Regions from separate parts of the Paenibacillus sp. FSL R5-0345 genome, predicted to be linked through region 2. Evidence: riboswitches for the same ligand, from Rfam matches in the RefSeq annotation. Region 2 holds a riboswitch; each other region holds the start of a gene.

Region 1 (7,701 bases), 2.0 Mb from region 2:
AAGTTAAACGAATCTGCAAGAGCAAGAACTACTACTCCAAAAAGTGCAGCACATGTTAAATCATCCAATAAATCAGAAGGAAGACGGGGGAAAGAAGGGAAACCCTCTCACAAAGCTACTGGTGGCGCTGACCGTGGTCGGCAAGTTTCAGGTGACGAGCAGGCTTTGGCTGCGTATGGGAGTTTTGTACGAGATCAGCTTGGCTGGGAACCTCAAGGATATCCTGTTCTGTTCGGGGATCATTTGTACATTTCTCCGCTTCCTAAGGAAAGACTAAATGGATTAAAGACGATTCGTCCGGGATGGTATGTAGGACAAATCCGTAACGGCAGATTTATTCCAGGTCATCCGATGGCTACAGCTTTACATCCGGGAGAAAGCTGCCGAAGTGTCTCACTCTCCAGTACGAATCATGAAGCTATTTCCTATCTTAAAGGAGAGACGTTGTCGATTGCTCAAGAACGTCTCTCTATTAGAATAGGAAGTGCCCAAAAAGGATACGTTCTGGTCTGCATTGACGGTTATAGCGCAGGCTGGGGGAAATGGCAGGATGGCATACTCAAGAACGAATATCCCGCAGGCTGGAGGTGGATGTAACAATGAGCCAATCAGGTAAGCCCGCCAAAAAACAACGATTAGATAAAGTATTGTCCCATATTGGAGTGGGGTCGCGCAGTGATATCCGTAAACAAGCTAAACAAGGCTTAATATTGGTGAACGGGACAGTGGTAAAAGATAGTGGGTACCATGTGGATCCTTATGCCGATAAAATAGAGGTAGGGGGAGAGGCTGTTACCTACCGTGAATTCATATATCTTATGATGAACAAACCCCCGGGTGTCCTGTCAGCTACGGAGGACAAGCGGGATCGGACAGTTTTGGATCTTTTAAAGCATGAATATGCACAGTTTGAACCGTTTCCTGTAGGAAGGCTAGATAAGGATACTGTGGGACTGCTTCTGATCACTAATGATGGGAAGCTTGCCCATGAATTGCTGTCGCCACGTAAGCATGTCCCGAAAACGTACGAGGCAACCATCGAGGGCGATGTAGACGCGGATGATGTCGCGGCTTTTGCAGCAGGGGTGGAGCTGGAAGATGGCTACGTTACTTTGCCTGCACACTTAACCATTCTTGGAAGAGAGCGCGGCAGCAAAGTGATTTCCCATATTTCACTTATCATTACTGAGGGGAAATTTCATCAGGTGAAGCGTATGTTTCAGGCGGTAGGCAAAAAAGTCACTTTTCTGAAACGTGTATCTATGGGAGAATTGAAGCTTGATGAAAGTCTGCCGCTGGGAGCTTGTCGGGAACTGACGTCAGAGGAGCTGGCACTCTTAGGGGCAGATGGGTCAGAAGGATAGTAGAGAAACTGATATATAAATTGATATATAAATTGAATTTGGAAACTTGGTATAAGAGAAGGGAGAGACGGAGGGGAATTTTGGAACTGTAAGAGCGATAGCGACCGCCTTTGTTTCCGGATTTCATCCGCTATTAAACGGTATAAATTAAGAAATCTGGAAACAACAGCGGCTGGAAGTCCAAACATTCACCGTAGTTGCGACTGACACTTAACACAAAAGCCTCAAGTTCAATATATATAGAAAAAGAAAGACAAGGATGGTGGAGTATGAGATACAAACTGATTGCACTAGATGTGGACGGTACGCTATTAAATGATGATCACCACTTAAGCTCTGAGAATAAAGAAGCTATTGCTGAGGTTACACGCCTTGGCGGTCAAATCGTATTGTGTACGGGACGCAGTCCACAGAACTCGATTCCTTTTATGGAGGAAATAGGGCTGTCTGGTTACGTACTAGGTCACAACGGGGCTGCAACGGTACGTGTGAAAGATCGTGAAGTATTGCATCAATACGGTATGGATGCACGTGGTCTTGACCCCTATATTGACTATTGCCGTAAACACAATATTCATTATGATGTGAATACTGCTTTTGATATGTACGTTGATAATGTAGAGAACCTGACAAAAGAAGCTAATTATATGTATGAGCACTTTCGTATTGTGCCAGCAACACTGCCAGCCTGGGAAGATTTCCGTGAACCGGTTGTTAAGTTTACTGTATTTACACAGCCAGAAATCCTTGACGAAGCTGAACGTGAATGGCGTACTTGGGCTCCTGAGTACAATATTTTGCGAAGTGGTGAATTTTTCGTTGATTTGATGCATCCGGAATCCTCTAAAGGTAACGCTTTAAAAAATCTTGCTGTGAAGCTGGGAATACCGCAAGAAGAAGTTCTCTCCATCGGTAATTATTTTAATGACATTTCTATGCTTACTTACGCAGGGATGGGTGTGGCGATGGATAATTCTCCTGTAGAGGTAAAAGCGGCAGCGAATGCTGTAACGGGTTCGAACAACGAGCATGGTGTGCGTGATGCGCTCGTAAAATATTGTTTATCCTAAGATTTTTTGGATTTGTGAAATAAGTTTAGGTGCAAAGCATAAAGCGGACGGGAGTCTGTTTTATGCTTTTTTTGTTGTGAAGGTAATTCATTCTAGTACTCTTTGGTTTGCTAGTTTCATATCCTCCTTTAATCTCTATACTTGTTTGATATAATAGATGTTAATTCCAATATTTGGTTGATGTATTCTTAGGTGAATTGATGGTATGTGTACCCAAATAATTTGCTACCTTTTACTTGTTATGTAATACGAAGGAGGGAAGAGATGAAGAGTGTTTTTTCTTATGTTTTATTAATATTGATTATTTTAATAAGTGGATGCAGCGGTAGTAATCAAGATAGGGTTTTATCGATGAATTATGATTTCGCTGAGCCGTTTAGATTTCCATTTGAAGTGAATGAAGTTCGTACGAAGATAGAACTTGATAATCCATATATACTCCAACAATATATCTTTCATTATAAAAACAAGCAGACCACACAGGAAATTAGGTTGATTCTAAGTAAGGTTATAAATGATCCAGAGAAAGTATCTGAACAAGGTAAACAACCTTATACACTAAAAAACGGAAAACAGGCTTATTACGATGAGGATGAGACCAGTCAATCTATTTGGTGGGAGAGCAAAGATGGTTTCTTGGCCCGCTTTGTTTATTATATCAACGGAAATCTTGATCTGTTAGGTGATTACAAACTGGATGATTCCGATCTAGTAGACTTAGCTAATCAAGTTCAATAGTATTTATAGAAACACTTCCCTTCATAAAAAATTCATCATGGAATGGGACGGAAATATAGAAGAAGTTGAATTAAACAGGTAGAACAAATTACGCCATTATTGAGAATAGGATGTGTTAAATGGTTAGAAAGTTTGCGGTTCTTTTATTGAGCTTTTGCTTGATAATGACTACACCGCTTGTTATAGGGACAGCGTCTGCTGACAAATCTATTCAGATGTTTGTGAATAATGTAAAGGTTGCTGGCGTTCATCCGATCTTAAAGTCTGGTGTTATGTACGTGCCGTATCGCCAATTTTTCTCCGCCATGGGTTATAAGGTATCATTTGATCCTGATACTCGTAAAATCTCAGGGGTCATAAGAGGTGCCAAAATCGAATTCTGGGCTGGTGAGGCTATCATTTACTACGACGGAGTGACTTATTATTTGGATAAAGAGATTCCTGTCCTTAATGGACAAGTGTATCTTCCTCTTCGTTTGGTTAGTAACTTAGCGAAATATTCGGTTAGTTATGATCAATCTAAGCTATCTGTGAGCTTGAAACCGTACGGAGAGGGTCAGGAAGCTGCTATTCAAGAACTACTTACGAAATACTACGAAACGTTTAGTCCCCGTTTATTAACATCTGATAATCTTAAATTAGGTTATATGAATCTAGAATATGATTATGAAGCTAATCAACCAATCAGTGAAATCGCAGTTAAAGACTTCAAAGTGACAATAGATCGGATTGAATACACTTCTGCTAGTGAAGCGAATCTTCAAGTAACTTACATTAAGAACACAGAAGAATTGAAGCGAGAAGCTGTGTATCTTTTCGATATTCGATATGAACGAGGACAGTGGAAGATCGCGAATGATAGCTTGATTTTTAATCGTATGGAGCTTCCTGCGGATATTGATAAGAAAGCTGCGGTTATTATGGAGAATCATCAAACCGAGCAGAATGCCGTATTGGCAGATCTAAGAACCTATTACAATGCGTATAACTCCGAAAATCTTGATCTTACTACCCAATATACAGACCCCTCGATTATTAAAGAATGGAATGCTGTTGTGTTCAGTTCGGTGACATGGGAAAGTATGATGAAGGGGCACTTTGCCAATTCTGAATCGAGGTACTTGCTAACCGACGAACGAGTCGTTTACCTAGGAGAAAAGGAAGCTGTCGTCCATGGGAAACTCGATTGGAGCGATGTTACATACAATGAAGGGGTAGACAATGATAAATACGAAGCTCTTATTTACTTGAAATATGTTAAGGGTCATTGGACTTATAATACTGACACCAGCCTAGACCAGGACTTTGATGAAAGAGAAAACAGCAATTTGAATAAAAATTAATCTATTACCTTTATTGTAAAGATAAATGGAAGATAAGTCGTTTACAGGTAAATATGACCATGCTAAAATTGGCAAAGGGACAAACGTCCTTTAATCTAATTTAAACTAATTGAATGTCCGCGTTAAAGGTAAAATCATCGAAAGATGATGACACAAAGCCATGGGTCTAAAGCCTTTCTACAGAAGGAAATGATCGCCAGGCCGCCATAGGGATGTCTTATGAATCATAAAGGATAGTTCTGAAGGACGTGTAGTCTATTTCGAGCTGTTTTTATTATTCCGACCTATACGGTGTTACATTATCGCAAGGGGCCGAAAGGGGAAGTACATGAAGAGTTTTTTTAAAACAATAGGTACAGGGTTGGCAGCGGGTGCTTTATTGCTGTCCGGAACGATCGGATGGATGTCTAATCCTCAAGTTGTGTCTGCAGCTACGACAGCAGCAGTCACTGCGGATCAAATGATCAGCAAAGTAACGGCAGCCTCCAAAGCACTAAAGAATTTCCACTTAGATGTGACCAAAAAACAGGATATTCAAAGCGGAGGGGTGCGTATCAGCAACACCAACACACTGAAGCTGGATATCAACCGTCTGCCGAATTTTGCCGCAGCAGGCACCGTCGATAGCAGTCTTTTAAAAACATCTTACAGCCTGTATGCCAATGACAAGGAGTATTACTATCTTGTAGACGGAAGTGAGCTTATCGATGAATCTGAAGACGAGGGTTACGACGATGACGGGGAGCCCATCGATCCCAATGCACAGTATTGGCTTGGACTGGAGAAGGCGGAGTGGAATGCTTTTTACTCGAAAGGTCAATATGATCCTGTTTCCATGCTTGATTCGGTCAAAAGTTATAAAAAATCGATGAAAGTCAACAATGTTGGCGCACAGACGGTCCTACAGTTCACGATAACTGATCCGACAGCAGCTAAGGGAATAATCGCGCTGTATGACCAGGAGAATCTCTGGGATGGTGAGACCGTTCAACCGAAAAGCGTAACTTGGAAATTGTTCGTCAATACTAAGACCTGGCAGACGGAAAAGCTGACAGTCGATCTGAGTTATGTGCTGACCAGTGACGGAGAAAAAGATACATACACCACGAAAATTGAAGCTAAATATTCCAAGAATAACAAAGGTACAGCCATTGTAAAGCCGGCTGAACTAGAATAATAAAGGCATTTCATATCGAGTAAAAAGCGCTGTTCAATAGAGCAGCGCTTTTTGCTCGATTCTTGACAGTGGCTACCGGTAGTGAGATCAGTAAAGAATAGTTAAATATATAATTGACCTTCCATTTATTAGGGTTTTAGCGCATGCTATTTATGTAATTAATAAACTGAATTAATTTATAAGTACGTGAAATATCATGTTGTAACTATTACATTGACAAGGTATTATGAGTTAGGTGTATATTTACATTTATGATAATTTATTGCGTGTTTATTAAAATTAGGGGAGTGTGAACGATGTTATCATCCACAGAGCTTAGTAAGCTGCACGAAGTGAATTACAGGGAGGACCGCTTAGAGGCACTTAATCATTTTTATGGGGATCTCTGTGATAAGAAAGTAGCTGATGGTTATATTTATTCTCTAAGTCGTTATGGGAAAATATTTGCTAATGGTGCCGGGGGACGTTTCAGTTACGAAGAAGACAGCACCCAAGAAATGAAAACGGATACAATCTTCCGCATTGCTTCAATTACAAAGCTGTTTACAGCGACAGCGATCTGGCAGCTTGCGGATAATGGTAAGATTTTTATGGGGCAGCCTGTTAGTTCTATTCTACCAGAGTTTGATGCGGATCCTTTTAAGCCGATTACAATTGCCCATTTACTGACTCATACCTCCGGCATTGCACCAGATCATGGCACTATAAGTGATACTTACTATAAAAGTGCTTGGTGGTATATTTATGAATCTGAGGTTGGGAAAGAAAACTGGATTCAAGCTGGACTTTCCTATGGGCTTCATTTTCCAGTAGGGACGCAATGGATGTATTCATCGTTCGGATATGTGATCTTGGGTGCAATTATCGAGAAAATAACGGGTGTTTTTGCAGAAGAATACATAATGGACAACATTGTAAAACCCTTAGGAATGAAAGATACTTTCTTTGTTATACCGCCAGAGAAAGCGAGTAGGATCGCCATTCGTTCGGAAGGGGCCAAGGAATATCTTCAGAAGCTGCAAAACGGGGAATTTACGGATGAGGAACAAAGGTCTGAAGAAGAAATCAAGCTTCCCGGAACTGGAGGGGGGTTATATTCAACAGTTACTGATATACAAAAGTTCGGAATCATGTTGCTTAACCAAGGGGAATACGAGGGTGGTCATATCTTAAGTCGTATGGCTGTTCAAAGAATGACCAAGCGGTTCAATACTGAGAAAATTCCAAACTACGCATGGGGAGATGGAGGATCGGATCGTCCATACGGACTTGGGCCGGACCTTCGATTTAATGTAAGTACTTCTTACTCTGAAGGCACTTATTTTCACGAAGGGGCAGGAGCATGTGCCTTGTTCATTGACCCTATAGAAAAGATGGTTGCCGCTTGGTATCTCCCTTGGCATAAAGGGGTATGGGATGGTAGAGGCGTTTTTGGCACACATAATGTGATCTGGTCCGGACTCGAATAAGAAGTTTGCTATTTTTTATGAAATATCTACAGATAGGCAGGATGTGACTTATGTTTGAGATGATAAAGCACCGCTTTCGCCTTATGAGAGCGGTTGCTTTTGTTACTTATAAGGAATGGAGTGCGTACAGGACGCATTCGATGGTTTCTATATTTGTGGGTCCTGTGTATTTTTTGGTGCAGTATTATATATGGAGCGCTGTTTATAGTGGGGAATCTTCTATTAACGGAATGTCGCTTTCCCATATGCTCTCTTATTTTTGTGCCACGATGCTGATTAACTATTTGACCATGGATTTTGCCGATTGGAATTTACAAATGCTCATCCGCACGGGGAAGTTCATTACCTTCTCTTTAAGACCGATGAATCATATGTTCTATGCGTTGTCTCAGAAGGCAGGGCATAGGGTACTTGGACTTCTATTTGAATTTATACCCTGCTTTATGATTTTCTTTTTTATTTTTCATATTGATGTTTTGCCAGCAAATTTACTTTATGCAATTCTTTCGATAGCAATGGCTTTTATGATGAATTTTTTTA
Region 2 (7,701 bases):
TGTCCGAAAACCATCTCGGTACGAGAAAAGCGAGCGCAGCAATTAACACGATGGAAATCAACCACACATCTGCGCGTTTCATAAAAATCTCCCTTATTTTTTAATTAAAATCCAGACTTATTAATTATAACGGTCTACCCTCAATCCTTCAATCAATGTTGGGGTTTAATGTAAGTTTTAGAGAGCAGTTCACAAAATAGGCACGCAAAATAGCCCCCGTAGTCCCATTCCCTCTGGCTTACTAGCTTTTCCGAATTAATCCGCAAATAATCCGGCATAAGTTATATTCGAATCAAACGCTCTATCTTGGTCTACTTGTTCCCCTCCTAAATCAAACTACCCTTATCTTGGAATTGATTATTATATTTGCCTTTTAAACAATACTGTGCTATATTTATATCGTATTTGTTTTTCGATATATTGAATATCCCCATCAAGAAGATGTCAGGCCGACTCATTTACACATCGGCATTTTGGACACAGAGGCTTTATGTTTTCTTGCAGAAACTTTCCTTTTTATGAGACTAAATTCGAAATATAGCATTCCGATTCACACTGGCGCGGTCAATGGAGCCGCAAGGGCAAAAGAGAGGTAGGGCTTTTGTCGTATTGGAAGGATTATTCTCGCCACACGGCTGCTGGAAATAACAAGGAATTAAGACACCCGTTACTCACGAACGGCGGGGGATGAATATAACGAAAAAGCATGGCTGTACGAACCTTACACAAGGACACATGCCATGTGTGGAAAAATATAGGCGCCCGATAACCGCTACCTAGCGGATATCGGGCGCTGTCTACGTTCAGGGCATCTAATTTACATATTGATTCACAAAGGCTGTTACTACGTTTATATACCCCGTCTTATCCATATCATATGCTAATCCATGCCCTGCTTGCGGCACTACGAACTTCTCTTTGGGACTCTGACATGCCTCATACAATTCATTCATCATACTATATGGTACAAAATTATCGGCATCCCCATGAATAAAAAGAATCGGCACCTTCGCCTTCCGCACCTGTTTCAAAGCAGACGCTTCACTAAAACCATACCCTGCTTTCATACGAGTAATTAGACTCGCACTTTGAATAAAAGGGAAACTTGGCAAGCGATACATGCGCCGTAGTTGGTAGGCTAATTGTGCTTTAACTGAGCTGTAAGCGCAGTCCGAGACAATAGCTTTGACCTGCGGTGGGAGATTTTCACCTGAGGTCATTAGCACGGTAGCACCACCCATAGAGACCCCATGAAGCACAACTTGAGCACTGGGCCCAGTCTTTTCTATTATATATTCAATCCACTGCAAATAATCCTTGCGCTCATGCCATCCAAAACCAATATAATTCCCAGCGCTTTCCCCATGTCCCCTGGCATCGGGAATCAGGATATTAAAGCCCAGTCTCTCGTAATAGATTTTGGCGTACGCCCCCATATCCTTCCCTTTTCCAGAATAACCGTGAGCTATAATCGCCGTACGACCTTCAGCACGATCTGAAAGGAGCAAGTACCCTCTTAGTTGTAGCCCGTCCTCAGATGTAATCTCCATATTCTCAAAGCTCTGACTGGAGATCCAATCCTTCCCCTCCCCCCAAGAAGCCCCGGCAACCGGGGGATCAACCTTCAAGTCACGATTATTACTCAGAAATTCCTTCGGCGCTCGTTTAATAGCAATACCATAAAAGAAAAAGCCCGCAAAGATCAGAGCCCCTATGACGATGATCGCACTAATGAAGAACCATACCAATTCATCTTCCCCGTCCTTTCCTCATATCCGTTGTAAATCAGTATAGCATCTACTTAGATTGCTCCAAAATATATCAATCATTACAAAATAAAGCCGCTATCGGAATAAGTCCCGAAAGCGGCTCTTTTCTGTTCTGGCATACCTTGTGTTCTCGTTATAATTACCGTTTATTATTTCTTGTTGGAGAATCTATTTCTCATTAGCAATCCAATAAGTGCAAAACCTAGACCAGCTACATAATAAGGGACTGGACTTGATTCTCCCGTTTTCGGAAGTTCATCCACAGGTGGATTACCTAGCGGGATTGTATCATCCACCACGGCGATATCCTCTGGTGACGGTGTTGGCGTTACCTCCGTTACTGATCCTAATGGAATCTCGTCATCATCAACAAGTACCTCTGTACCACCCGACGGTGTTGGTGTTGGTACTGGTACTGGCGTCGATGAAGCTACAGGTCCAAGTGGCACAGGGTCATCATTAACGACGATAATGCCAATTACGGAGGATGGCGTTGGTGTTGGGAATACCGGAGCCACCGGTGACGGAGTCGGTGTTGGTGTTACCTCAGACGACGGAGTCGGCGTTGGTGTTGCCTCAGACGACGGAGTCGGTGTTGGTGTTGCCTCAGACGACGGAGTCGGTGTTGGTGTTGCCTCAGACGACGGAGTCGGCGTTGGTGTTGCCTCAGACGACGGAGTCGGCGTTGGTGTCACGTCCGGCGTCGGCGTCGGCGTTGGTGTCACGTCCGGCGTCGGCGTCGGCGTTGGTGTCACGTCCGGCGTCGGCGTCGGCGTTGGTGTTGGTGTCACAGTCGGCGTTGGTGTTGGCGTCACGTCCGGCGTTGGTGTTGGTGTCACAGTCGGCGTCGGCGTTGGCGTCACGTCCGGTGTTGGTGTTGGCGTTACGTCCGGCGTTGGTGTTGGCTTCACAGTCGGCGTTGGTGTTGGCGTCACGTCCGGCGTTGGTGTCGGTGTCACGTCCGGCGTTGGTGTTGGCGTCACGTCCGGCGTTGGTGTCGGTGTCACGTCCGGCGTTGGTGTTGGCTTCACGTCCGGCGTTGGTGTTGGCGTCACGTCCGGCGTTGGTGTTGGCGTCACGTCCGGCGTTGGTGTTGGCGTCACAGTCGGCGTTGGTGTGTGTGTTGGTTTTGGTGTGTGCGTTGGCTTCGGCGTTGGTGTTGGCTTCGGCGTTGGTGTTGGTTTCGGCGTTGGTGTTGGTTTCGGCGTTGGTGTTGGTTTCGGCGTTGGTGTTGGCTTCGGCGTTGGTGTTGGCTTCGGCGTTGGTGTTGGTTTCGGCGTTGGTGTCACGGTCGGTGTTGGCGTCACGGTCGGCGTTGGTGTCACGCACGGCGTCGGTGTTGGTGTCACGGTCGGCGTTGGTGTTGGCGTCACAGTCGGCGTCGGTGTTGGTGTCACGGTCGGTGTTGGTGTTGGCGTCACAGTCGGCGTCGGTGTTGGCGTCACAGTCGGCGTCGGTGTTGGTGTCACGGTCGGCGTCGGTGTTGGCGTCACGGTCGGTGTTGGTGTTGGCGTCACAGTCGGCGTTGGTGTTGGTGTCACGGTCGGCGTTGGTGTCGGAGGTGGTTCCTCCCCTCCATATGGATACCAATGCATCTGTACCCCACCAGCAAATCCCTTTGCAATCAGTGTCCCATGCAGTTCACCAGAATTATAAGTTACTTTCGCATGCGGAGCTAGGATAGTTCCTTCTATCGTTAAACTTCCTATGTTTACAGTGCTAGCTTCATAAAAATTAAATAATACCTTGTTAGGGCTGCCTCCCCATATTTGAAAACTTGGAATTTCAACTGAACTTCCGCTAACGTTAACGATAACTGTGGCGTTATTTGCAATATTAAACTGTAAGCCATTAGCATTAGCGAAATCGGCAGCACTTAGATTAAGAACGTTAAATGATTCCGGAGCATCAATTGTTATTTTCCCATATTCCTTTTTGAAAGTTCCAACTGTAGTAAGTGAAGAGAATTCATTAGAACGTCCGATAAGAAATTGCTCTTCAGCATCAAAATCAATAGGCGTTCCTTTTCTCGCTGGTTCTTTAAGATCTACACCGTTGCTGGAAAAAACACCACCATAAACGGATGCTCCATGAATAGTACCATTAGTAAAAGTAATGTCATTACCAGCAATAAGAACATCTCCACCTGGATTATCCTTGGATACGCCGTAATTCTGCAATGTAATGTTACCTTTGGCGGCAAGGCGCCCATGAACCTGATCATTAGATTGTTTGAAATCCCCAAAAATAAAAGTATTAAAATTCCCTGCAATACCTAACACAGGTGTAGGAGTATAGGGAGGTACCTCCCCTGCTGCATTTACCAAATGCCCTCCGGAAAGTCCATTGCCTACCATTAAAGCCCCCGCTAATACTAGTGAGAGTAGCGGTTTTATTCTTCTTTTCAAAAAGCACACCTCCTAAATCTATCATTTATATCTAATCAGAATAATTACCAGAAACTCTAAAAGACCTAACAACAAAAAAGACCGCCAAAAAAGAAGTAGAATTCCCTTCTCATGGCAGTCGGACGGTCATAGTGTCCTTAAGACACTTTAGACTCCTGGACTTTGCGTCCCACCCTTTCGGGCGGTTTGCTATTATCATGATTATATATGTATACCCTTTGCAAAATAGAACCGGCAGTTTAAGCATCCTATTAAATAATCGTCTATGACTTTTAATACTTTCGAACTAATAATAGTTTAGCGCTCCGCCCCCACAAATGTCAATCAATTCCTTTTAATAATCATACACATTAACCAGCACAAAAAAAGCACCTAAAGGCGCTTCACGCAAAAGTTTTTATTCAATTTTAAAGTAACTGTATATAGCCTAATATCGATATCCATAATGGAATACTAAAAATCAAACCAAATACCAATCCACGGCGGAGACTTCCTTCCTCTCTCATCCTAATTCTCCTTTTCATAAGCTTAAATCATTAATTTTTATTATTACAATTTTAATATATTTTATTCTTTCTATTTTCGTTGTGAATTTAATCACATTGGACTGGCTGTTTAGAAATACCATTGATTATTTTTGGGATATCGGGGTAGAATACGAATATACGTTCCCATTAGAGGTGATGAGATTCATGCATAGAGCTGAAAGCAGAGACAACATGCTGGTGAAATCTTATTTATTGCTTCCGATGATTTTATCAGCTTTCGAACGGGACTCCGCCATTTTATCTACACATTTACGAACGCCCGCCCCCTATCTGGAGGTTCTTGGAACCGCCGCGGCAGTAGCTACAGCAGATCTAAGAGATGTTCGTTCGGAAATGAGAAAACGGGGAATCAAGGTATATGAGCAGAACAGGCTCAACACAGGGATAGAAGCCAAATTTATATGTCGCGGATACCATGAACGAATGCTGCTGTTAAACGACATCGTTGCTGCACAAGCTGCTATTCATATGCGCAGATATCTCGGGCTGGATATTTCATCTTTTAAGAGCTATGAAGGGCAGTATCAGATTAAGTAAAGCCGCGTAAAAAGTTACGCCCCTCCCCCCATTTCCATTAGCGAACAAAAAAATAGGCCTTACCATGGGAGTTGGCAAGACCTAAGAGATTTATACCACAAAACACTGGGGGGTGTTTGGTGTCTTCAATATATACCCCGAACCTGAAAATAAGATGATGCTCACATGAAAATCACATTAAAAAGATCAATTTTTGGTTTAGGCTAGATCTGGATGCTCCCATAAGCTTAATCTGCCCTTAGCCGGTACAGGATGACTTAACTGATGAACATCTTCAAGCTTCCAAGCAAAACGCCCTTCACTATAGTCGCCAAAATCATATTCATTTCCCTTTATCCATTCCCTTAGGTCCACCTCCGGTGTAACCTCATAACACCCCGTGAGTTGACCTAACGCAATAATAACCCCTGTTGGTAAATTTACTGCTGTATAACCATGCTTCGCCAATATCGACCTGAATGGTTCCTGTTCACATATCTTCTTATCTATCCTCATTCCGGCATGAATACCTAACCCCCCGCGGTAGGTTGTTCTCCATGATCGAGTTTCGAACTGTTTTTCACCAAGAGCAATCAACGTTGCCCAAGGCTGTCGTATCGTTAAACACCGCATCATATCCATCCCCTCGGAAGATACAGAAAAGCGTGGTCTCCGAATTCCCGGAATACCGCGGTTAACTGGTTCGCGCTTAATGAGTTCATAGTAATATCCCCTTTAACTATATGATTAATTAAACCTATTAAAAGGAAAAATGTACATAACAAAAAGACCACCCGAGAGATGGCCATAGTATCATGCTTATGGTAGGTGCATCTCAGATCCAACATATAGAGGCTTTGGTTCAACATGCACCAGTGCTTTATTCACCAAGCTGCTCCTTGATCTGCGCAATTTCTGTTTCCGTGTACACAAGGCGTTTATTCAAATCGGCGATATAGCTTCTGCGAGCTTCTTGGTCCGCTGTGCTTGTTAGATCGGCCGCAGTAGCTTCCGCTTGTTGGATCGCTTCTTTGAGAAATTGCACGCTGGATTCTGCCACTGCTAATCTTTCCCGGAGTTTAGCCGCCTCAATGATTGCCTTTGGTGTTCCTGTCCGATCTGCAGCCGTTGTGTCAGTCTCAGATATTGCCGCGGGCTTGTCCGTTACTTTACTCTCCAGTATTATTGTCTTCCCTTCTACTGTCAGGTCCGTTCCAGTCGCTTCGGATATCGTGCGCACGGGTACGTAAGCTGATCCGTTTATAATAGCTGCGTCCGCAATCTTCTTTCCGTCTTGCTTTATCGTATACAGTCCGGTAACTTTAGCGCCAATTATTGACGAGCTTGCTGCAAATCCTATTGATCCTCCGAGCAACAGCGCTGCAGCTGCAATCCCTACTATTTTCTTCTTCATACGTATGAACCTCCTAAGGATAGAATTATTCCAATTATACCCAACAGTTCTACATTATGAAAGATATATTAAGAGACTCCGTACGTACGACCGCCCGCTGGTGTCAGCGTAGTGCTTCCGTGATTATGATTAGGTAGAGTGATTAAATGTACATAACAAAGCCTCCCACAGTTTTCCGTAGGAGGCTTCATATTTAACCGTATATCAGCAGGTACGCACCGACGAATTAACGTCCGGAAAACAACATTTAACGCTGACAACGTTGATATAGCGGAAAATATGCTGGTGAAGGGAATTGAACCCCCGGCCTACGCATTACGAGTGCGTTGCTCTACCCCTGAGCTACACCAGCTTATAGCTAATTTTCTGTCAAACAAAAAACATTATACAACTTTCAGCTAGAAACGCAAGTCTATTTCTCCCTGTTTTCTACTCTCCTAGACTGCTGCTACTCCACCTGTAGCTTACGCTCCACAGACTCCAGCTTTCCGCGGCTAGTGGAGGGCTTATCGCGGCGGTCGTCTATTTTAAGCGAGGTAGAGACACGTTCTGCACCTGCGGCAAAAGGAGACTCATGCAATGCTTCCACCGCTGCAAATATACGTTGGAGAGGTCCTTCAATGATTGTACCCATCGATGTAAGCTCATAAGTAATTCCTTCTACCGTCTGCAGCACTCGCTGCATATCCGCAACATAACTGCTAAGGCTGGTACTGCCTGTTCCAATCGGAATAACGGTTACTTCAGCAATAGGCATGGGAATACCTCCTTCGAATTTTAAAGTGTGTCTCCATCTATTGTAACAACTCCACCGCTCTCCCACAAATGATGCCCGCATTATTATGCCCCTTCTTTCCCCCCAAGTACTCCGAAATACAGCTTTCGCCACGAGTACTTTCTCTTACATGAATTCTAGGGTCGTCTGCACTACATTTATGGACTATTTGTGGCATCTTTTCGGACAATTTATGAATCATTTTCCATCTGCCTGTGGATCAATTGTGGATTACTTATGGACAGCCTGTGGATCATTTGTGGAGTACTTT
Region 3 (7,701 bases), 120 kb from region 2:
ACTAAAAAATGACGGTACACTTGATATCGGTTCGATCCTCCTCAAAACAGCTACCTCTATTAATGATGTAGGTGGTAACAACGGCGCTAACGATTTGGCAAAATTCATCAAAGTTAAATTCCTGGTGAATAAAGATAAAAGCGGCATCTTACCTGGTAGTGAAGAGAAAGTAGTTTGGGAAACTACCCTGGCCGATTTGAAGACTCAGACACCGGATCTCGTAAAAAACACTGGACTTGATGCAATCTGGGGTACTAGCGAAGCATCTGGAATTAAGGCCGGCACAAATGATAGCTTCACCGTTCAATTCGAATTTGTTGATAACGGCCAAGAGCAAAACTACTTCCAAAAAGATTCATTAACTCTGACTTGGGATTTCGTAGGTAAGCAAACAGCTGGATCCGCTAAATAATCTAATAAGTCTTCCATTCGAAGAGCAGCAGATTCTTATTCCGGAAAGCGGATAAGTAGATGCTGCTTTTTTCTTTACAATAATCTTTGTCGAATTTATTGATATTTGCTATACTAATAACAAAAATTACGGAGGGGCGTCAGCATAGTGCCACAAAATATGGGCCAACGTATCCAGCATCTCCGCCTAGAAAAGGGATTGTCCCTATCTGAGCTTGCGGACAGAGCGGATGTTGCTAAGTCGTATCTTAGCAATGTGGAGAGAAACATCCAATCCAATCCTTCAATCCAATTTATCGAAAAGATCGCCGACGCGCTTCAGGTATCCATCCACGCTTTGCTCTATGGAGAACCTAATGATGCTGAGGAATCACCTTTAGATTCGGAATGGTTCCGATTGGTGCAGGAAGCTATGGCCTCAGGCATAAGCAAACGCGAATTCAAGGAGTTTCTGGACTACCAGAAATGGCGCCTGGATCAGAAGGATTAATCCTTCCATCTGATCTGATAAGATCCTCTTCTACTCATACTATCAAGCATAAGCGCCTTCGTTCTCCTATATGGACTGCGAAGGCGTTTTATATTCTACTAGAATATAAGGACAGTGTGTCATCTGAAACTTATAGCTTCTTATATAAAGAAAAAAAGCACAGCGAGTTATCGCTGTGCTCATTTGATATGTAATGCTCTGAATGTATTACTGCACGGCTTGCACAGTCTTCTCATGAAAGAAGCGACGAATTTCATCTGCCTTTATGCCAGCCTTCTTAGCTGCTAATAATAAATGGACCCACTCTACGTCTAGATCAATGACCTGCTGTTCTCTGTTGCTTCCCTGGTTGGACTTGTCCAAAAAATCTCCTCCTAAGATTTTACGTCCCCAGGCAATCCGGCTGTCATAGTATTTCTACCTTAGACCCGCGACTTTGTGCCCCTGCCTTTCGGCAAGTTTACCTTTTACTGGACCCTTTACGTGAAAGGATCTACTTTGAAATATATGAAAAACGCTAACTGCAATAACATTATACTATACTAAAGTGAAAAAGTGTGTCGATTTCTGATTAGTTTTTCCATTAAAAAACAAAAAATAGAAGTTCTTTTATAGAATTTCCTGTCCTATTATCGCGATACTCGTCTTATTCATAAAATTATATAAGCCAATATAATAATGTCCCATTCCCTATTTAGTTAAAATTAAGGATAATAGAATCATTTTAGTAGGCCTTTAGAATGGGTAATAAAAAAGAACAACTCTTTATTTAGTAGAACAAGCTAACCCATACCATTTTGCGAACGTATTAGACGAAAGAATGAATTGATTACATGTGTGGAAAGTAGCACAATAAGATGAGGAATGAAACCGCAATCATCACAGCTCCTACAAGCATTGACACAAAATGTCACGTATGGAGTTCATCCGTTGAGGAGGATGTATTCATGGCAGCCAAAGAGCCCTATAACGAATCCATTTGGAGTAAGTATTATGGACCCAATTTAGGCTACATTCAAGAAAGATACGAGCAATTTGTGAAAGACCCAACCACCGTAGAGAATAATTATCGTGAACTTTTTACAAATTCGGGTCCCCCACCATTAACACCGGATAGCGAACCGGCTCCACAGCCTCGCATTTCAGGAGACACCGAATGGCTTAGAAAAGCAGTAAGAGCTTCCAAGTTAATCGCTAATATTCGTATATATGGCCATATGGCCGCTGAAATTGATCCGCTTGAGCGGGACCACAATCCCATGGCTAAATATCTCGAACTTGAAACTTATGGGCTGACCCGTGAGGATCTGATCGCATTACCTGCCACACTCATTTGGGAGAATGCACCGAATGACGTGCATACCGGATGGGATGCTGTTCAGCGTATGCGTCAGGCATATACCAAAACTATCGCCTATGAATTCGGGCATGTGCATGAGGAAAAAGAATTGCAATGGCTGAATAGACAGGCAGAATCCACTAGCTCACCAGCACCTTTAAATAATTCAGAACGCAAAGAACTACTGAACCGCCTGATTCAAGTAGAGCAATTCGAAACCTTCCTCCACAAGACCTTTGTGGGTCAGAAACGTTTCAGCTTGGAAGGCAACGACGCTCTTGTGCCTATGCTCGATGAAATCGTACGCGCTGCTGCGCATGACGGCGCAGAGCATATTCTGATGGGTATGGCGCACCGCGGCCGTCTCAACGTTCTCGCACATATTTTAGGCAAACCTTATGATATTATATTTTCAGAGTTTCATCATTCTCCAAACAAGGAGCTCTTCCCTTCCGAAGGCTCTACAGGAATTAACTATGGCTGGACGGGTGATGTGAAATACCATCTCGGTGCAGACCGCGCTGTCCGTGAAGGAGAAACCGTACGCACAAGAATAACACTAGCGAACAATCCAAGTCACTTGGAATTCGTCAATCCTGTCGTGGAAGGTTTCACTCGTGCCGCTCAAGAGGATCGGAGCACTGCCGGGCTGCCTAAGATTGATACCAGTAAAGCTATAGCAGTGCTAATGCATGGCGATGCTGCTTTTCCGGGTGAAGGGATTGTTGCAGAAACACTTAATATCGGCAAACTTCAAGGTTATCAGAATGGTGGAACGATCCATATCATTGTTAATAACCGGATCGGCTTTACGACCGAAAGTGAAGACTCCCGTTCTACGCATTATGCCAGTGATATCGCCAAAGGGTATGAAATCCCGATTGTCCATGTCAACGCTGATGATCCGGAAGCCTGTGTAGCAGCTGTCCGTTTAGCTAGCGCATATCGCCACCAATTTAAAAAGGATTTCGTGATTGATCTCATCGGCTACCGCCGTCATGGTCATAACGAAATGGATGATCCTGATACTACACAGCCTATTGTTTACAGTAAGGTGCGTAAACATCCAACCGTCTACAAGGTTTATGCTGAGCGACTACAGCGTGAAAAGATTCTTACAGCTGACGATGTTAAAGAGATGAATGCTGCTGCAGAAAGCGTTTTGCAACGTGCGTATGATAGTATGAAGGAAGGCAATCACAAGAAAAAAGAACCAAAAGCCTTCATTCCTTTAGAAGCGGAACACGCTGCGCCAGGCTCAACAGCATTATCTATCTCCAGTCTGCAGGAGATCAATCGTGAACTGCTGACTGTGCCAGAAGGATTCCAAGTCTATCCGAAGCTGGAACGAATTCTGCAACGCCGTAAGGATGCACTGAATGAAGGTGAGAAGGTCGACTGGGCACTTGCTGAGTCTCTCGCCTTCGCTACCATTCTAAAAGATGGTACGCCAATTCGCCTGAGCGGCCAGGATGCTCAGCGCGGAACCTTCGCTCATCGACATCTAGTGCTGCACGACAGTAAGACTGGGGAATTGTTCTCTCCGCTTCATCAGCTGAGTAATTCCCGCGCTTCCTTTGGGGTATACAACAGTCCGCTGTCAGAAGCATCGGTATTAGGCTTTGAATATGGTTATAACGTGTTCGCACCGGAAACCTTCGTGATCTGGGAAGCACAATATGGCGATTTCGCTAATGCAGGTCAAGTTATATTTGACCAATTCATTGCCGCTGGACGCGCCAAATGGACGCAGCGCAGCAATCTTGTCATCATGCTGCCTCATGGTTACGAAGGACAGGGACCTGAGCATTCCAGCGGTAGATTGGAACGCTTCCTGCAATTATCCGCAGAAGAAAACTGGACCGTTGCCAACTTGACGAGCGCCTCCCAGTATTTCCATCTCTTGCGGCGCCAAGCGGCGTTATGCGGACAGGAAGATGCAAGACCGCTAGTCATCATGACACCGAAGAGTCTCATTCGTAATACACGGAGCGCTTCTGCCGGAACTGAGCTCGCCTCAGGACAATTCCAGCCTGTGTTATCAGAGCCTCTGCTAGGCAAAAAACCAGGTGAGGTTAAGCGTCTTGTAGTCTGCAGCGGTAAAGTAGCTATCGACATCCAAACAGAACTCGAAGCTGCCTCAGACAAAGATTGGTCTTGGCTACATGTACTTCGCCTAGAGCAACTCTATCCGTTCCCAGAACGTGAACTGAATGCTCACCTAAGCTCGTTCCCAGCTCTTCAGGAAATTGTCTGGGTGCAAGAAGAGCCGAAAAATATGGGTGGCTGGAGCTACACCGAACCTCGGTTACGCTCCATTGCACCGCAAAACACCAGCGTGAGATATATCGGACGTCCTGAACGTTCCAGTCCAGCCAGTGGTTATGCAGATGTTCATAGCTTTGAACAGCGTAGAATTGTTTCAGAGGCCCTAAAATCAAATTCACAAGTACAAACGGCTGTACCGTCCTCCTAAGAGGACGGTATCACAATAGCGTAAACCATTATGTTTGGGGAGGTAACGGCCTGTGTCAGAAATCTTAGTACCCGATCTGGGAGAATCTATATCCGAAGGAACCATCTACAAATGGCTGGTTAAAGAAGGCGACACGGTAGGTCAAGGCGATGTGCTTGCTGAGTTAGAGACAGATAAAGTCAATCTGGAAATTAGTGCGGAGGTGGAGGGTGTCATCTCCTCCATCCTACGTCAAGCGGGCGAGAACGTAGCCGTTGGCGAAGCCATCGGCATCATTGGAGCCGCTAGCGGCAGTAAGCCGCAGGCCGCTGAGAGCAAAGCGCCTGAAGCGGCACCGGCAAGCGGCAGCGCAGCAGCCGCACCTGTAGCAGCGCCCGAAGCCCCTGCAGGTGGCGACAGCCACACTGCATTGGCATCGCCGGGCGCACGCAAGCTGGCACGGGAGCGCGGCATCGACCTCGGCGAGGTTAGCGCCCGTGATCCGATCGGCCGGATTGGTCAGGCCGATGTGTCGGGTCATGGTGCAGCGCCGCAGGCCGCTGCACCAGTAGCTCCGGCGGCACAAGTCAAGCCGGAGCCAGCGAAGCCGGCAGCGAGCAAAGCCGCGCCGGAGGATGGCAAGAACGTGGAGCGCAAGCGCATGTCGCGCAGACGGCTCACGATTGCCAGCCGCTTGGTAGAAGCGCAGCAAACCGCAGCTATGCTGACTACCTTCAACGAGGTGGATATGACAGCGATCCTCGACATCCGTAAACGCCGCAAGGATGCCTTTAAAGAGAAGCATGAAGTTGGACTAGGCTTCATGTCCTTCTTCACCAAAGCCGTGATCGGTGCGCTGAAGACGTATCCACTGCTGAATGCTGAAATCGATGGTGAAGATCTGGTCGTTAAGAAATTCTACGACATCGGTATTGCCGTTGCAGCTAAGGAAGGTCTGGTGGTTCCAGTTGTCCGTGACGCGGATCGCCTCAGCTTCCCGGAAATCGAACGCCAGATTGGCGAACTCGCTTCCAAGGCACGTGCGAATACGCTAAGCCTCTCCGAGCTTCAAGGCGGAACGTTCACCATCACAAACGGCGGTGTATTCGGTTCACTGTTATCCACTCCGATTCTGAATACCCCTCAAGTAGGTATTCTTGGGATGCATAAGATTCAATTGCGTCCAATCGCGCTGGACGAAGAAAGAACCGTTAACCGTCCAATGATGTATATCGCCCTCTCCTACGATCACCGGATCGTTGACGGCTCCGAAGCGGTAAGCTTCCTCGTCAAAGTGAAGGAATTGCTGGAAGATCCAGAAGCGCTGCTGCTCGAAGGCTGATCCTGATCGATCTTTCAACTTAAGAATATAAAGAAGGTATCCCTAGAGCTTCACATTAGGGATACCTTCTTTTATATATCTTACTCAACCTGCTACCTTATTTGCATACGATTCAACTGTATTTTATACACTATTTATTTCTGATCTGCTCATACCCTCTTCCCTAATTGCATTCTCTACAACTACCTTAGCGCATGCAAATACAAAACTACAAAACTACAAAAACGAAAGAATCTACTTCAACAGCTCCCCAGCCAACTGTAATAATTGCTCCTTGGTCAGAATCTTATCTCCGTAGCTGGTGAGTGTATAATAAGCATCCTGCTTCTCGTTATACCAATTCAAATAATCGTAGCTGACCTCTTTCTTTACTACTTTGTTATAAATAACCTCTGTACCTGCCACTACAATCTTATCTGCTTGATTCTCAGGTTCTTGCTCCACAAACACTTTCCCGCCATGCATGATCGTGGCAGAGATACCTATAAAGGCATTGTCCTTCGAATAAATGGCACTGATCCAGCCTGGTTCCGACCATGGTATAGCTTTCATGAATATATTACTGCTACCCTTCTCTTGGTTTGCCTGAGCAGTAAGATCGCGCAACGTCTCTTTATAAAGAGAGCTTTTCTTATCTGCATCCGTTGTAGGATGATTAGGATTAATAACCCCATATTTAAAAGCATACCCTGATGCCAATGCAGGGAGCATCGGCGCATCTGTCCGTTTGATTTCCTTCAGAAAATCAGAATATGCACCTATCCGCTGCTCTTTATACTTAAATTGCAATTCGGTCACCAAGCCTTCTGTACCCGCCTTATTGTTCACCAAATAAGCGATCAGCTCACCCGGTTTAGCTAATGTGTCAATCTGCGCAGCATATTTATCATAGGAGGCTACTCCTGCAGAATCATTCGGCGCAACATGCTGAACCTTTACTACGCCTTCACTATTACGAATCTGGATATATTCCGATGCAGCATAAGCTGTCACTGAGATCATCAGGAACAGGGCTAACATACTTGCAATTGCCGTTGTTTTATTCATCGTCTTCAGCGAGAGCGAGAACGATCGCTTTCGATCTGATATGCCACGGATATGTCCCATAACCTTCTCTTCTACATCGATCTCACCCAGAAGTTCATTCCCAGCTGAAGCATAAATTATATCTTGGTATTCATTGCTGATTGGGGTTCGTTCCATGTGATTTCCTCCTCTAAATTCATACCTTCCTGTACCTTCTGCTTGATCCGGTTCATTCTCTTCGTCAGTGCATTGGGACTGACCCCAAGAATTTCGCTGATCTCCGCATAAGTTTTTTCCTCAAACACTCGCAGAATAAGCATATTCCGCTCTTCCAGCGACAACTGCGCTAATGCGGCTGACAATGAGGGATTAAACAACCGATCATCCAGCTCTTGTTCAGGACTTGCAGACATAAACTCAGGTTTGAAAATACTCATGACTCGCTTTTGCAGACGCCGTCTGCGCAGCAGGTTTAAGCAATGATGATACGCGATACGATAGAGCCATGCCGAGAAATGCATCTGCGACTTGTATTGAAGGATAGATTGATAGCCTTTTACCAAAATATCCTGAACCGCGTCCTCCGCATCCTGCTTGTTTTCTAACAAACGATAGCAATAGCGGTAGATCGGTGTTTG
Region 4 (7,701 bases), 160 kb from region 2:
ATCGGACGAGGTTCATTCCGGTAGTAAAGCAGCGGTCATTGAGAATATCGAACCCAATCATTTGAAATGGGTGCAGACGATTAAAACAACACCGGATAGTTATTATAAAATCTCTGGATGGATCAAAGTAGTAAGTACCGCAGGCGAGGGAATGGGTGCCAATATACTTGCCGTTGGAGTAGGTGGGGGTTATCCCAGCGTAACGGATACGGCAGGAGAGTGGCAGTATCTTGAATACATAGGTCAGACAGGACCTAAGCAGAAGGAATTCGGCATAGGTGCAAGTTTGGGAGGCTACTCTAGCTTAATTCAAGGTAAGGCTTATTTTGATGATTTGTCTGTAGAGAAATTAGACGCAGCTCCCGAAGGATCCAACGTCATTTCACTAGATAGTGCAGCTGTTAGCCAGGATGCTGGTGATAAAAAAGCAGACACCCCACATAAAGTATCTCCAACTAAGATGCTGCTGATTTCAGCGCTTTTCAGTGTGTTTTTTGCAGTGCTTTATACCAAGGTATTCCGCAGTGAGAAGCTTATGAAGCAACCTGAGAATGTCTATTCCAAATGGCTGAGCATTGCCATCGGGATTGCCTTTATACTAAGGATTTGGATCGGTCTTACTGCTCAAGGCTACCAGAATGATATGAATACCTTTATAGCTTGGGGCCAGCGTATGGTTGATTTAGGTCCAGGTAAGTTTTATGAAGAAGGGTATTTTGCGGATTATCCACCTGGTTATTTGTACATTTTGTCCCTGCTTAGTCTTATTCGCGGTGTATTTGGCTTTGCGCATGGCTCGGGCGGAGAGAATTTGCTGTTCAAACTACCGGCGATTATTTCTGATTTGGTGCTGGGTTACTTCATATATCAAATGTCTCGCAAAAAACTTGGCACGGGGATCGCTTTTGGCTTAACGCTATTATTCTTATTTAATCCGGCGGTACTTGTTAATTCAGCGGCGTGGGGACAAGCAGATTCGTTCTTTTTGATTTTCCTGTTGCTCAGTATTCATGGGGCTGCGAACAAAAAGTTTGTTCAATCCGCGATTATGTTTGCATTAGCAACTTTAATTAAACCACAAGCGTTAATCTTTACACCGGTATTGATGTTTGCTTTCTATCATCACCGCGCTTGGAAGCAGCTTGGATTTGGAGCTTTGTACGGATTAGGGATATTCGGATTGCTCGCGGCACCATTTTTCTGGAATAACGGTGGTTTAGTTGGCCTTATTAATCTGTATAAGAGTACTTTATCTTCCTATCCTTATTCTTCAGTGAATGCATTTAATCTATATGCACTGACTGACCCCATGTGGTCATCCCTTGACCTAACCTGGCTGGGCATGACTTACCGTGTATGGGGCTTCATATTTATTTTAGTGGCAGTGGCTGTAGCAGCGTTCTTCTCCTTTAAAAAGGATCGCTTAGATCTATCCAAATCCTATTTTATCGGTATGGCGCTCATTGTAGTGGTCTTTGTGCTTGGCACCAAAATGCATGAACGTTATATGTTCCCTGCTGTTATTCTCTGTATGTTCACTTATATAGCAAGTCGGGATCGCCGTTTTTTATCCTTATTCCTTGGGTTCAGCTTAACGCAGTATATCAATGTAGCTTATACGTTGACCCATCTAAATGCAGGTGTAAACCCAGGTGCAGATGGAATCGTACTGGTCACGTCTATTGCTAACCTAACCTTACTTCTATACATGCTCTACATCGGTTACGATGTGTATGTTCGCGGGGGAGTGCAACCTCTTCCAGCACCACCAACTCTTGAAGAAAAATACGAAGAAGATCTTAAAATCGTCAAGCAAATAAAACCGCAACAGAGAGGAGGGAGATTGAACGATGAAGTTTAAGCGTATAGATTGGATATGTATACTTGCTATTACTGCCGTTTACGCGGCGATTGCTTTATACAATCTTGGATCTACTAAATCTCCGGAAACATTGTGGGAGCCGGCTGCTAGCGGTGAAAGCTTCTATGTAGATCTAGGGCAGAGTAAACAATTGGAACGTGTGAATATATTCGGTGGCGTAGGTACCGGTAAGTTTAAGCTTGAGTTCAGTGAAACTCCTGATGTCTGGAGCAATCCTCTAGATGTAAATGAGGACGTTGGAAATGTCTTCATCTGGAAAAGCCAACCTCTGAACGTTGCAGCAAGATACGTGAAGTTTACCGTCACCTCTCCGGGCTTCACTTTAAATGAAATGGCCTTTTATGAGCAGGGGGGAGAAAGAGTCCCTCTTCCCATTGCTGGTGTAACACCGGATGCTAATGCAGTCGCTAAAAGAGGAGAGCCTGCCAATCTTTTTGATGAGCAGTCAATCATCCCAGAATATTCAAACTTTATGAACAGCACTTATTTTGACGAGATCTACCATGCACGGACAGCTTATGAATATACACATGGGATTGTGCCTTACGAAAACACGCATCCACCACTCGGCAAACTGTTGATCGCAGTAGGGATGGAATTGTTCGGAGTCAATCCATTCGGTTGGCGTATTATTGGAACATTGTTCGGGATTGCCATGCTGCCTCTCATTTATGTGATGGCACTGCGTCTGTTTAAAAAGAGTAAATACGCAGCACTTGCGGCAGGATTGTTCGCACTGGACTTCATGCATTTCACGCAAACAAGAATCTCTACGATCGATGTATACGGAGTATTCTTCATCATGCTGATGTTTTATTTCATGCAGCGGTATTACACTATGAATTTCTTCAGGCAACCTTTAAGAAAAACTTTGATTCCGTTATTCTGGTCAGGTTTATTCTTCGGAATTGGTGTCGCCTCCAAGTGGATTGTACTGTACGGAGGAGCCGGGCTGGCGATTATGCTAGCTATCTCTCTTTTCGAGCGTTACAGAGAATACCAAGCTTCGGGGAGGTTGCTCGCGGAAGGGAAGATCAAAGACAAGGAACTGTTAGGTACCTGTCGTGAAGCTGTAAATTCGTTCTGGAAGAATACCATCATTACTTTAGCTAGTTGTGTTGCGTTCTTTGTAATCATTCCGGTCATTATTTATAGTTTATCTTTTGTTCCGGGTTTATCTGCATCAGCAGAGGGCTTTACTATTAAAGGTTTGATTGATTCTCAAAAGAATATGTACAACTACCACAGTCAGCTTGTAGCTACACATCCTTTTGCATCCTCCTGGTGGCAATGGCCATTTATGAAGAGACCTGTCTGGTTCTTCAGTGGCAGTGAAGGATTGCCGGAAGGTCAGGTCAGCAGTATAGTGACTATGGGGAATCCGCTTATCTGGTGGACGGGTATTTTTGCAATGCTAGCAACGCTGTGGATTACGCTGAAACGCAAAGATAAAAACCTGTATATGATCTGGATCGCCTTTTTCTCACAATATGTTCCGTGGATGCTTGTCCCGAGAGAAACCTTTATCTACCATTATTTTGCTATGGTACCTTTTATGATTCTTGGTATTGTATATATAATGAAGTTACTAGATAGTAAATTTCCTGAGGCTCGTTACGTTCGTTATGCTTATGTGGCTGTTGCGTTACTGCTCTTTGTCGCGTTCTACCCAGTCCTATCAGGGATGCAGGTTAGCGGTGATTACGTGAAGAACATGCTGCGTTGGTTCCCTTCTTGGGTTTTCTAAGCTCTAAAAAGAATCTATAACAATAAGTTTATGCTTAAAGCGTTATTAGGAAGAATAGGAAGATGTAACGCTCCATAAAGCTTGTAGGAGGAATAAAGGTGAAAGCCAGATATAGTGTAATTGTACCCATGTTCAATGAGGAGCAAGTAATTAGCGTTACTTACGAACGTTTGAAAAAAGTAATGGACGAATGCGGCGATACTTATGAGCTAGTCTTCGTTAATGACGGAAGTCGTGATCGTTCGGCCCAGATGATTCGGGAGATCAGTGATCGAGATGAATGCGTCAAGCTAATTGACTTCTCGCGTAATTTCGGACATCAGGTAGCGATTACAGCTGGCATGGACTATGCTGAAGGTCAAGCGGTCGTTGTTATTGACGCTGACCTTCAAGATCCGCCTGAGGTCATTTTGCAAATGATCGAGAAGTGGAAAGAGGGCTATGATGTTGTGTATGCGAAGCGGCTGAAGCGCCGTGGGGAGACGATGTTCAAGAAGGTAACGGCGAAGCTGTTTTATCGGCTGCTCAGCAGCATGACAAGTGTGGACATTCCTACGGATACAGGCGATTTCCGTCTTATTGATCGTAAAGTATGTGATGTCTTACGGGGGCTCAAGGAAAAAAATCGGTATGTCAGAGGTTTGGTAAGCTGGGTCGGCTTTAAGCAGACGATGGTGGAGTATGAGCGGGAAGAGCGTTATGCAGGTGAAACCAAGTATCCGCTCAAGAAAATGATTCGTTTTGCGCTAGATGGTATCACTTCCTTTTCCCATAAACCACTTAAAATTGCTACGTATGTTGGATTTTTTCTATCCTTTTCTAGCTTTCTCTATTTATTCTTCGTCTTATTTCAAAGAATCTTCTTCACATCATGGACGGTTCCAGGTTGGGCTTCCATTGTAGGCGTCAATTTGCTCTTTAATGGTATCGTTCTGATGCTGTTAGGTGTAATTGGAGAATATATCGGACGGATTTATGACGAGTCTAAGGATAGACCGCTATATATTGTAAGTGAGACTAAAGGATATCCTAACGAGGAACAAGTGGATCGCCGGAAGGACTACAATAATGTCAGATAAGAACTTACGCGCTGCATTTATACAGTTTCTTAAATTTAATGCCGTAGGTTTGGTGAATACCCTAATTGATTTCGTAATCTTCACATTACTGAACTCACTTGGAATGGTATATGCGTTGGCACAGGTGATTTCTTATAGTGCAGGGACAGCGAACAGCTTTATTTTGAATAAAAAAGTTACCTTCAAGGATCACAATCGTGGCAGTAAAGAGGGCTTTGATAAGGCTCAGTTGCTGAAGTTTATCATACTGAATCTGGTAGTGCTCGGAATATCGCTGTTGCTAATGCATCTGTTGACTGACAAACTAGGCATTCAAGTGTTGATCTCTAAGGTATTAGTAACGTTTGTGACGGTGATCATTAACTTCTTCGGAAGTCGTAAATGGGTATTCTAAAGTGCAGTAGAACCAATCCACGGAGGTGAAAATCATGCGTAAATTCTCGTATGTGCTCATACTGGCTGGGATCCTTATCATGCTCTATCCAAAAGCTAACGAATGGTATAACGACTGGCAGCAGGAGAAGCTATTAGAAACGGCTGAACTGAGCACCATCGAAAGCACTCCACCACCTGATCTGAAGAGTAGATATGCCGAGGTCACTCAGCTACTAGCAGAGGAATCCGTTCTAGATGCACAGGCACAGCCTCAAGAAACAGAAAAGCCAGAACCGGAGATTGAAGTGGGCGGCAAAGTTATCGCATTAATAGAGATTGCTAAGATTGATCTGAAGCTGCCAGTATTAGAAGGAGCAACAAAAGCAAATATGAAGCATGCTGCGGCCCATATGAAAGAAACGGCCCCGCTTGGAGAAATCGGGAACGCCGCAATAGCTGCTCATAGAGCTAGAACTACGGGCAGATTGTTTAACAGATTGAATGAAGTTGTGGTTGGGGATGTAATCACGGTAAAAACGAGCGATCAGGTATATAATTACGAGGTTTATGATATTTCTGTTGTACTTCCCAGTGATGTGTCTGTTCTTGACGGGAATAACAAGGATAAGATTCTTACTCTAATTACGTGTGACCCACTAGTAGATCCTACACATCGTTTGATTGTTCATGCTAAGCTTACCTAATAGTTGATGAGAAATGACAAGAGAACTGAAATACAGAGAGATAACTATAAAATAATAGTAAAACTAGCAATTTTGTTCTTGTTTACGAGGATAAATATGGTAGTATAAGACTATAAAAGCTAAACACGATAAACGGCAAACCTATCGAAAGGTAGGGACGCAAAGCTAAAGGGCCTTCCCGTAAGGATGGCAGCCAGTTACCGAATGAAGAGGCTTTTTTTGTTTTTATAAAATATATAAGAATCTAAGATTCATATTTCTACTTGGACTGATTCTGTTAATTTGTCTAGCGAAATTAGAACAGATAGAGCTTATACGATAACGGCAAACCTATCGAAAGGTAGGGACGCAAAGCTAAAGGGCCTTCCCGAAAGGATGGCAGCCAGCTACCGAAAGGAGTTTTATCCGTGAAAAAGGTTTATTTTATGATGGTGGCGCTGTTCGTGCTGATTACTTCGGTTCCAGTAAGCACAGCTCAAGCTGCAAGCGCAGATTCAAACTGGTTGAATACATCCAAATTGGCTCAAGGTGTAATCGGTATTAACTACGATATTCCAAAAGATAAAAGAGTTAAGCTGATGATCACAAAAGATAACAGTAGCTATACATACAATTTATATGCTTCTGGACAAGCTGAGGACTTCCCTTTGCAACAAGGGAATGGGACTTATAAAGTTTCTGTTCTTGAGAATACAACGGGTAATAAATATAAGGCTCTCTATTCTGAAGTAGTAGATTTAACTATGAACGACTCAAATTCCGTATATTTGGGCTCCGTACAGAATGTGAAATGGAGTTCTTCTGATAAAGCAATCGTTAAGGCTAAAGAGCTTACAAAAGGTAAAACAACAGATGAAGAGAAAGTTAAAGCAATCTATAACTATGTAGTTGCTAATGTGCAATATGATTATTCTCTTGCTAATAATGTAACAACAGATTACATTCCGAACATTAACAACACTTTGAATACTAAAAAGGGAATCTGCTATGACTATGCTTCTCTTTTTGCCGCAATGCTGCGTAGTGTAGATGTGCCTGCTAAATTGGTGATGGGGAATACTAGCTACGTTACGCAATACCATGCATGGAATGAAGTATTGATGGATGGGAAATGGGTTACTATTGATACCACGGTAGATGCATCGGCAGCGAAGAGTAAGAAGAATACGGATTTTATTAAGGCTTCAAGTAAGTATACTGCAGCAAAATACTATTAATTTGAAACGCTAGAATCATAACTCTATTAAATAAACAACCAGCTTAATAATTAAGCTGGTTGTTTATTTTTCTATTAGGGGTTGCTTTTCTATGAGTAGATAGGTTATTATAGTTAAGCGTTGTTAGACAGCGTACAGGCAATGTTTGAGAGAGTTATATAAACGGCTTTCGAAAAATAAAGCTTGCATTACTGAGAACAACATGATATATTATAAGAGTTGCTGCTGAGACATTAAACGGCGCCAACGAGAACTTGATCTTTGAAAACTGAACAACGAGTGAGTAGGAAATCACGAAAGTGAAATCCAAATTAGAGAATTAATTTTCTCGTCAGATGTTTCAAAATGAGCATATCGCTCTTTTCAATACTAATTGGAGAGTTTGATCCTGGCTCAGGACGAACGCTGGCGGCGTGCCTAATACATGCAAGTCGAGCGGAGTTATTTTGAAAGCTTGCTTTCGAAATAACTTAGCGGCGGACGGGTGAGTAACACGTAGGCAACCTGCCCCTTAGACTGGGATAACTACCGGAAACGGTAGCTAATACCGGATAATTTCTTTTTTCTCCTGAAGAAAGAATGAAAGACGGAGCAATCTGTCACTGAGGGATGGGCCTGCGGCGCATTAGCTAGTTGGTGGGGTAACGGCCCACCAAGGCGACGATGCGTAGCCGACCTGAGAGGGTGAACGGCCACA

Evidence for each region. Region 2 has a riboswitch for cyclic di-GMP ahead of R50345_RS31560 (choice-of-anchor A family protein). Riboswitches for the same ligand answer to the same signal wherever they lie in the genome.
Region 1: it holds a riboswitch for cyclic di-GMP, as region 2 does, so the genes downstream of both, R50345_RS10585 (DUF6612 family protein) here and R50345_RS31560 (choice-of-anchor A family protein) in region 2, are expected to answer to the same signal.
Region 3: it holds a riboswitch for cyclic di-GMP, as region 2 does, so the genes downstream of both, R50345_RS31070 (anti-repressor SinI family protein) here and R50345_RS31560 (choice-of-anchor A family protein) in region 2, are expected to answer to the same signal.
Region 4: it holds a riboswitch for cyclic di-GMP, as region 2 does, so the genes downstream of both, R50345_RS03065 (transglutaminase-like domain-containing protein) here and R50345_RS31560 (choice-of-anchor A family protein) in region 2, are expected to answer to the same signal.

What each region holds. Positions count from the first base shown of each region.
Region 1 covers NZ_CP009281.1:2,457,196-2,464,896, forward strand. The annotation lists gene R50345_RS10560 (RsmB/NOP family class I SAM-dependent RNA methyltransferase) at 1-597, shown strand, start outside; gene R50345_RS10565 (pseudouridine synthase) at 600-1,364, shown strand; gene R50345_RS10570 (Cof-type HAD-IIB family hydrolase) at 1,634-2,434, shown strand; gene R50345_RS10575 (hypothetical protein) at 2,699-3,172, shown strand; gene R50345_RS10580 (copper amine oxidase N-terminal domain-containing protein) at 3,337-4,515, shown strand; cyclic di-GMP riboswitch class I at 4,633-4,724, shown strand; gene R50345_RS10585 (DUF6612 family protein) at 4,844-5,692, shown strand; gene R50345_RS10590 (serine hydrolase domain-containing protein) at 5,989-7,161, shown strand; gene R50345_RS10595 (ABC transporter permease) at 7,212-7,701, shown strand, end outside.
Region 2 covers NZ_CP009281.1:507,135-514,835, reverse strand. The annotation lists gene R50345_RS02320 (NusG domain II-containing protein) at 1-82, opposite strand, end outside; gene R50345_RS02315 (alpha/beta hydrolase) at 813-1,748, opposite strand; gene R50345_RS31560 (choice-of-anchor A family protein) at 1,919-4,177, opposite strand; cyclic di-GMP riboswitch class I at 4,288-4,378, opposite strand; gene R50345_RS02290 (YhjD family protein) at 4,765-5,262, shown strand; gene R50345_RS02285 (ASCH domain-containing protein) at 5,461-5,874, opposite strand; gene R50345_RS30050 (hypothetical protein) at 6,122-6,655, opposite strand; tRNA gene R50345_RS02270 (tRNA-Thr) at 6,936-7,007, opposite strand; gene R50345_RS02265 (MTH1187 family thiamine-binding protein) at 7,104-7,412, opposite strand.
Region 3 covers NZ_CP009281.1:386,156-393,856, reverse strand. The annotation lists gene R50345_RS01750 (TasA family protein) at 1-412, shown strand, start outside; gene R50345_RS01745 (helix-turn-helix domain-containing protein) at 572-901, shown strand; gene R50345_RS31070 (anti-repressor SinI family protein) at 1,109-1,264, opposite strand; cyclic di-GMP riboswitch class I at 1,292-1,376, opposite strand; gene R50345_RS01740 (2-oxoglutarate dehydrogenase E1 component) at 1,849-4,716, shown strand; gene odhB (2-oxoglutarate dehydrogenase complex dihydrolipoyllysine-residue succinyltransferase) at 4,769-6,037, shown strand; gene R50345_RS01730 (hypothetical protein) at 6,272-7,240, opposite strand; gene R50345_RS01725 (RNA polymerase sigma factor) at 7,201-7,701, opposite strand, start outside.
Region 4 covers NZ_CP009281.1:670,383-678,083, forward strand. The annotation lists gene R50345_RS31785 (glycosyltransferase 87 family protein) at 1-1,861, shown strand, start outside; gene R50345_RS31790 (phospholipid carrier-dependent glycosyltransferase) at 1,851-3,629, shown strand; gene R50345_RS03050 (glycosyltransferase family 2 protein) at 3,728-4,708, shown strand; gene R50345_RS03055 (GtrA family protein) at 4,698-5,102, shown strand; gene R50345_RS03060 (class D sortase) at 5,137-5,787, shown strand; cyclic di-GMP riboswitch class I at 5,912-5,992, shown strand; cyclic di-GMP riboswitch class I at 6,101-6,181, shown strand; gene R50345_RS03065 (transglutaminase-like domain-containing protein) at 6,195-7,004, shown strand; rRNA gene R50345_RS03070 (16S ribosomal RNA) at 7,375-7,701, shown strand, end outside.